2 regions of the Fictibacillus halophilus genome follow, and region 1 is predicted to be linked to the other one. Evidence: a T-box and tRNA genes for the amino acid it is inferred to sense, from the RefSeq annotation. Region 1 holds a T-box; the other holds one or more tRNA genes.
The links. A T-box is a leader RNA that pairs with one kind of tRNA and senses whether it is charged. The one in region 1 lies ahead of alaS (alanine--tRNA ligase), so its partner is inferred to be a tRNA-Ala.
Positions count from the first base shown of each region.

Region 2: it has a tRNA-Ala gene. The T-box ahead of alaS (alanine--tRNA ligase) is inferred to sense a tRNA for this amino acid. The anticodon was not compared.

Region 1 is NZ_JAEACF010000001.1:2,088,534-2,091,963, reverse strand. It holds gene I5J82_RS10980 (AI-2E family transporter) at 1-819, shown strand, start outside; T-box leader at 859-1,079, shown strand; gene alaS (alanine--tRNA ligase) at 1,434-3,430, shown strand, end outside.
Region 2 is NZ_JAEACF010000001.1:2,399,957-2,403,386, reverse strand. It holds gene I5J82_RS12490 (hypothetical protein) at 1-371, opposite strand, end outside; gene I5J82_RS12485 (YndM family protein) at 726-1,184, shown strand; tRNA gene I5J82_RS12480 (tRNA-Ala) at 1,274-1,349, opposite strand; gene nagZ (beta-N-acetylhexosaminidase) at 1,757-3,430, shown strand, end outside.

The sequences.
Region 1 (3,430 bases):
CTCGGGTTTGCGGCAGTAAAAGGGTTTCCTTATTTCGTCGTACAGATGAAGCAGCTGTTAGTCAACGTACCAGTACTTGCTGAGGATTATAAGGCACTATTGTACCAAGTGGACCGTGGAACATCTGCACTTCCGTATTCGGTTCATTCTAAAATAGAAAATTATATCGTTAAAATGGAAAGTAACGCACAGGATGTATTGACCAATGCGATCTTTTCATTAAGAAAAATTGTAGACTATTTCTTTGTTATCATCGTCGTACCTTTTTTAGTGTTTTATTTTTTAAACGATTTTGAAAAGCTGAAAAAAGCACTTTGGTACCTAACACCAAGAAAATACCGTTATGAAGGAAAGCACTTAATAAAAGATATCGATCAATCACTTGGAGGATACATTAGAGGACAGTTGTTTGTAGGTGCCATACTAGGAGCTGCGGCCATGATTGCTCTTTGGGTTGTTGGTATGCCTTATCCTATACTATTAGGACTCGTAATCGCCATAACGGACATCATTCCATACTTCGGTCCGATCTTAGGGGCGATCCCGGTCGTGTTGATCGCCTTAACTATATCTTGGAAGATGGTATGGATTACCGTCGGGATCATGTTAGTTCTGCAGTTTATAGAAGGCAACATCCTTGGTCCATTTATTGTCGGAAAGAACCTGCATATCCATCCAGTCTTTATTATTTTTTCATTATTGCTTGGCGGAGAATTGGCTGGTGTACCAGGAATGATTTTAGCTGTTCCGATTTTTAGTGTGATCAAGGTCATTATCATACACATCAGGGAACATCGACTTCAATCATCATCCGATTGACAAGTAAGAATAAATAAACGTATACTAACGCTAGAAGATCAAAAATCGCTGAAAGAGAAAAGTACGTTTCAGTCCTTCCAAAAGAGAAAAACATCCATCGGCTGAAAGATGTTTTAGGAAGAAGCGAAGCAGAAAGCTACTCTGGAGTGCAGAAGGAAAATCTGCCGTTATGCCGCGTTAAGGCTTTAATCAAGGTGATATGCTTATTTGAAGCATATAACCAGGGTGGTACCGCGTGAATTCAAACTCTCGTCCCTGTTTTTTTATAGGGATGGGAGTTTTTTATTTTGCCACTTGGCATAAGTTTGTAGGTTTAGGTTTGATTTTGTACCTAATTACCAATTCAATCACTTACATTATTTAACTAGGCTCTTTCTAAAAGATTGTTGCTTTAGATCTTTTCTCTTCTTATGCAAGTTGATTGCAGCGGAAGGTGGCGAGACTCCTATGGGACGAGCGGTCAGGTGGAGACTCCTAATGGCGCAAAGCGGCAGGAGGCTCACCGCACGCCCCATGGAAAGCGAGCGACCTGGAGCGGAAATCAACTACCTTCAATAGCAACATGAATACGAAATCAGTCTTTTATATTTATCTAAAAAAGGAGAATGAAAACGATGAAAAATTTGACTTCAGCTCAAGTTAGACAGATGTTCCTTGATTTTTTCCAAGAAAAAGGCCATGGTGTAGAACCTAGCGCTTCCTTAGTTCCGCATGAAGATCCTACTCTTTTATGGATCAACAGTGGTGTCGCAACACTTAAAAAATACTTTGACGGCCGCGTGATTCCTGAGAACCCTCGTATCACAAATGCACAAAAATCGATCCGTACGAACGATATCGAGAATGTTGGTATTACAACTAGGCACCACACGTTCTTCGAGATGCTAGGAAACTTTTCGATCGGTGATTACTTTAAAGTGGAAGCTATTCTTTGGGCATGGGAATTCTTAACGAGTGAAAAATGGATCGGCTTTGATCCTGAAAAACTTTCTGTGACGATCCACCCGGAAGACGATGAGGCGTTTGATATTTGGACAAAACAAATAGGATTACCTGAAGAGCGTATCATTCGATTGGAAGGAAACTTCTGGGATATCGGTGAGGGACCGAGCGGGCCTAACACAGAGATCTTCTATGACCGCGGTGAAGCTTTCGGCAGCGATCTATCTGACCCTGAACTATATCCCGGTGGAGAGAACGATAGATATCTTGAAGTATGGAACCTTGTGTTCTCTCAGTTCAACCATAATCCGGATGGCACATATACACCACTTCCTAAGAAGAACATCGATACAGGTATGGGACTCGAGAGAATGGTTTGTGTAATCCAAGACACAAAGACGAACTTTGAAACAGATCTATTCATGCCAATCATCAAAGCAACAGAAAAGCTTTCTGACACGTCTTATGGCTTAAGCACAGAGACAGACACTGCGTTTAAAGTAATCGCTGACCATGTTCGTACGGTAAGTTTTGCGATTGGTGACAGTGCTCTACCATCAAATGAAGGAAGAGGATATATTCTTCGACGTTTGATCAGAAGAGCGATTCGTTTTGCGAAAAAGATCAACATCAACAAGCCTTTCATGTATGAACTAGTACCAACTGTTGCAGACATCATGGTTGACTTCTACCCAGAAGTAAAAGAAAAAGTTCCGTTCATTCAAAAAGTTATCAAGACTGAAGAAGAGCGATTCCATGAAACGATCAACGAAGGTCTTGCCATCTTAGAAGATGTGATGGCAAAAGAAAAAGAAGAAGGAAGAAACGTTATTTCCGGAAAAGACGCATTCAAGCTCTACGATACGTTTGGTTTCCCATTTGAGCTCACTCAAGAATATGCAGCTGAAAACGGAATGGATGTAGATTTAGAAGGCTTTGAAAACGAGATGAAGGCTCAACGTGAACGTGCACGTGCGGCAAGACAAGAAGTAGACAGCATGCAAGTTCAAGGTGGAGTTCTTTCTGATATTACCGTGAAAAGTGAGTTCTCTGGTTATGACCACTTAACAGGAGAAGCGGAAATTTTAGAAGTACTACAAAACGGTGAACGAGTGGCGATGGTCGCTTCAGAAGAAGAAGCACAGGTCATTCTAGATGTGACACCATTTTACGCTGAAAGCGGTGGTCAGATCGCGGACCAAGGAACGATAACAGGTAAAGAGCTTTTACTTAAAGTAAAAGATGTTCAAAAAGCACCTAACGGACAAAACCTTCATACCGTAGTTGTTGAAAAAGGTGTTCTCGAAAACAATATGGAAGTTTCTGTTGAGGTTGACCCTGAAATTCGTGCAAAAGTAGTGAAGAACCATACAGCTACTCACCTTCTACACCAAGCATTAAAAGATGTGCTTGGAACGCACGTCAATCAGGCAGGATCTCTTGTACAAGAAGGTCGTTTGCGTTTTGACTTCACACACTTCGGAAGCATCTCAGCTGAAGAGCTTGAGAAGATCGAAGAGATCGTAAACGAAAAAGTATGGGGCAACATTCCTGTCGAAAAGATGGTTAAAAACATTAACGAAGCAAAAGCGATGGGAGCAATGGCACTGTTCGGAGAGAAGTACGGTGAAACAGTACGCGTTGTAAAAGTAGGAGACTACAGTCTTGA
Region 2 (3,430 bases), 310 kb from region 1:
TCATTTTTTGTTTGTGGCTGAACTGCAGGCTTTGGTTCAGGTTTTGTTGTTTGGGTTTTATTTTCTTTAGGCTCTTCGGAAATCTGTGGCTGTTCTACTTTTTCTTTTTCAACTGATTTTTGAACTGCTTCTTCATTTTGAGGTTGAACAGGAACGTTCACTTTCAATGCTGCTAGCAATTTTGCATCTTCTTCAATATCCTTTTGTTTTATTGCAGCTTCATTGTATTGTTTAGGAGCGATTGCCTCATTTTTAATAGGAACTTTTGTTTCTGTCGCTTTTACCTTGCTCTCAAAATCATTATTATTTAATACTCCAATTGTTAGTAATGCAGTTGCTGTAAAAATCACCGTACGTTTTTTGAATTTCAATGTTATATCCTCCTCAATGTCTTGTTATTTATTAGACGAGAGAAGTGCTAATATGGTTTCACTAATATTACAGAAATATTTCATAAATGTTACAAGAACGATTTTTTCTTAAAAATACGAACTCTATAGTGGATTGTTTGTTTAAAAGAAGTCATTTATTAAGCATGTATGTCGAGGAGGGTTAAACTTGTTCTTGTTCGATAGAAAGATAAGTCCAATGCTAAACAAGGTAAATGAGACGATTCTCCAGCCTATCTAAATAAATCAGACGTTGTAGAAAATCCATTTAAATGAAGAAGTATGAACCTCCGTTATTTGTTGCAAACTAGGAACAGATAAAGGAGGATTTCTTTTATGGAACAAGTAAAAGTCATTATTATGAAATTAATGGTGTGTTTAATCGCATTTTGGATTGGACTTGATCTTTTCTTCGACGCATCAATTAGTGACATCGTTTCCTTTGCGGTTACGACAACTGCAATCACTTACATCGTAGCTGACCGTATTCTCCTGCCAAGAATAGGTAAGACGAATACGTTAATGGCAGAGTTTATTTTAGCTTATGTAGTGGTTTGGATCTTTGGATCAATCCTGTTAAATGGTTATTTGCAGATTGCGTGGGGAAGTGTAATCGCAGCAGGTATTATTACTGCTACGGAAGTTTTTGTTCATCAATACTTATTAAAGCACATGCCTTCAAAAAATAAAGATAGAACGCAGAGACAACAAAGAAGATTCAGACCAGGTTTTCGCTATGCAACTGAATTTGCTGAAGAACAGGACCCAAGGAATAAAAATAGAGAAGAAGAATAGTTCCATGAAGTATCATGATGTACACGCATGATACTTTTTTGTTTTAAAAAACCCCTTGAGCTATCTCAAGGGAATGGTCACTTATATGATGGTGGAGACTAGCGGGATCGAACCGCTGACCTTTTGGCTGCCAGCCAAACGCTCTCCCAGCTGAGCTAAGCCCCCAGTTATTACTGACATAGAAAAGTATATAATTATTCAGAAAACGGAGCAAGTCCTTTTTTGGATAATTTTACATAACACCCGTTTTTAATTCAAATAATGATAAACAAACATTGCCAAATATTCACCTTAAATCTTGCACTTAAAGATTTAACTCTATGGATAAACGTTTAAAAATAATATAAGTCTTTCTTACCTTAAAAGTATAGTTCGACAAATTGGTATAGACAACTAGTCCTAGTGGTTTCAAGGACTTAAGTTCTGTTTTGTCTTCTTACGACAGGAACCGCTTTTTTTCTACCGAAAAGTGACAAAGAAAGAAAGCGCTACCAAATTCTAAGGAGGTTAGTATTGTGAAATCATCAATAAGCATTCGGTATGTTCTTTTAATTTCCCTTTTGATCGTTCCTATGTTTGCAGGGGTTGGGAAGGCAGAAGGTGTTTCAACCCAACATAAAGGCAATGAAGGTTTAATCATCGCTCAAAATATGCCGCAACTTAGTAAAGACATTAATGGTGAAACCGTAGATCTAGCCGCATTGTTAACAAGTAAAGATGGAACATATGTCGAAGTGACAGATCAACTAATATGGAAATCACTGAATAAAAAGGTTGCCTCAGTGAACAATGATGGCTTTGTAAGCTTAAACGGTAAGAATGGGACTACAATGATCGTAGTTACAGATGGGAAGTCGTTCGATAAGATTGGAATACGTGTTAAACATGGAAAGGCTGAATTCCTAAAACAAAATAACCCTAAAAATGACGTGATCACAAAAGCGATTAAGTCTATGACAGTAAAAGAAAAGGTAGGCCAGATGTTAATGCCAGATTTCCGTAATTGGAAAGGGAAACCTGTAACGGAAATGAACGATGAGATTAGAGAGATTGTAAAAAAATACCACCTAGGTGGAGTTATTCTATTTAGGGAAAATGTAGTAACAACAGAGCAGACAGTTAGATTAGTCGATGAATATAAAAAGGCAAATGAAGATTATGGTTTATTGGTATCAATCGACCAAGAAGGTGGAATTGTGACACGTTTGCAGAGCGGTACCGATTTCCCAGGAAATATGGCGCTTGGTGCCACAAGATCAACGGAGATGGCGGAATCTGTCGGACATGCCATTGGATCAGAACTCCATTCATTAGGAATCAACATGAACCTAGCTCCAGCATTGGATGTAAATAATAATCCAGACAACCCTGTCATTGGTGTTCGTTCATTCGGTGAAGATCCACAACTAGTCGCTGATTTAGGAACTGCTTATATTAAGGGATTACAAAATTCTGGTATGGCTGCAACGGCTAAGCACTTCCCAGGTCATGGAGACACAGCAGTAGATTCTCATTTAGGTCTGCCTTCTGTTCCTCATGAAAAGGAGAGACTCCTAGAAGTTGAACTATATCCTTTCCAGCAAGCGATCAATAACTATATTGATGCTATATTAACAGCTCATGTAACATTCCCTAAAATTGATCCGACCACTGTTATTTCTAAAAAAGATGGAACAGAAATCAATCTTCCAGCCACATTGTCCTATGAAGTATTAACGAATTTGGTGCGAAAAGAAATGGGCTTTAAAGGCGTTATTTCTACAGATGCACTAAATATGAAAGCCATAGTAGATCACTTTGGTCCAGTTGATACTGCTATTCGTGCAGTAAATGCTGGAACAGACATCGTACTAATGCCAGTGGGATTAGAAGAAGTCGCAAATGGACTGTATCAGGCAGTGGATAATGGTGAAATTACAGAAAAAAGATTGAATCAATCGGTTGAGCGTCTATTGACGTTAAAAGCGAATCGAGGAATTTACAAACAAGTAAGCGAGACGCCAGTCGAAGAAAAAATTGAACACGCAGAAGAAGTCGTTGGAAACCAAGATCATAAGGCTTTAGAGAATGAAGTAGCAAGAAAGTCAATCACACTTGTGAAGAACGATAATCTTTTACCGGTTAATAAGAACGAGGTCGATTCGGTAGTGGTCATTGGCAACACCTATATCGAGAACCTTCAACAAGCGTTAGCTGCTCACCACTCATCGGTAGAGTTGATCAAAGCGGATAAACCTTTAAATGCA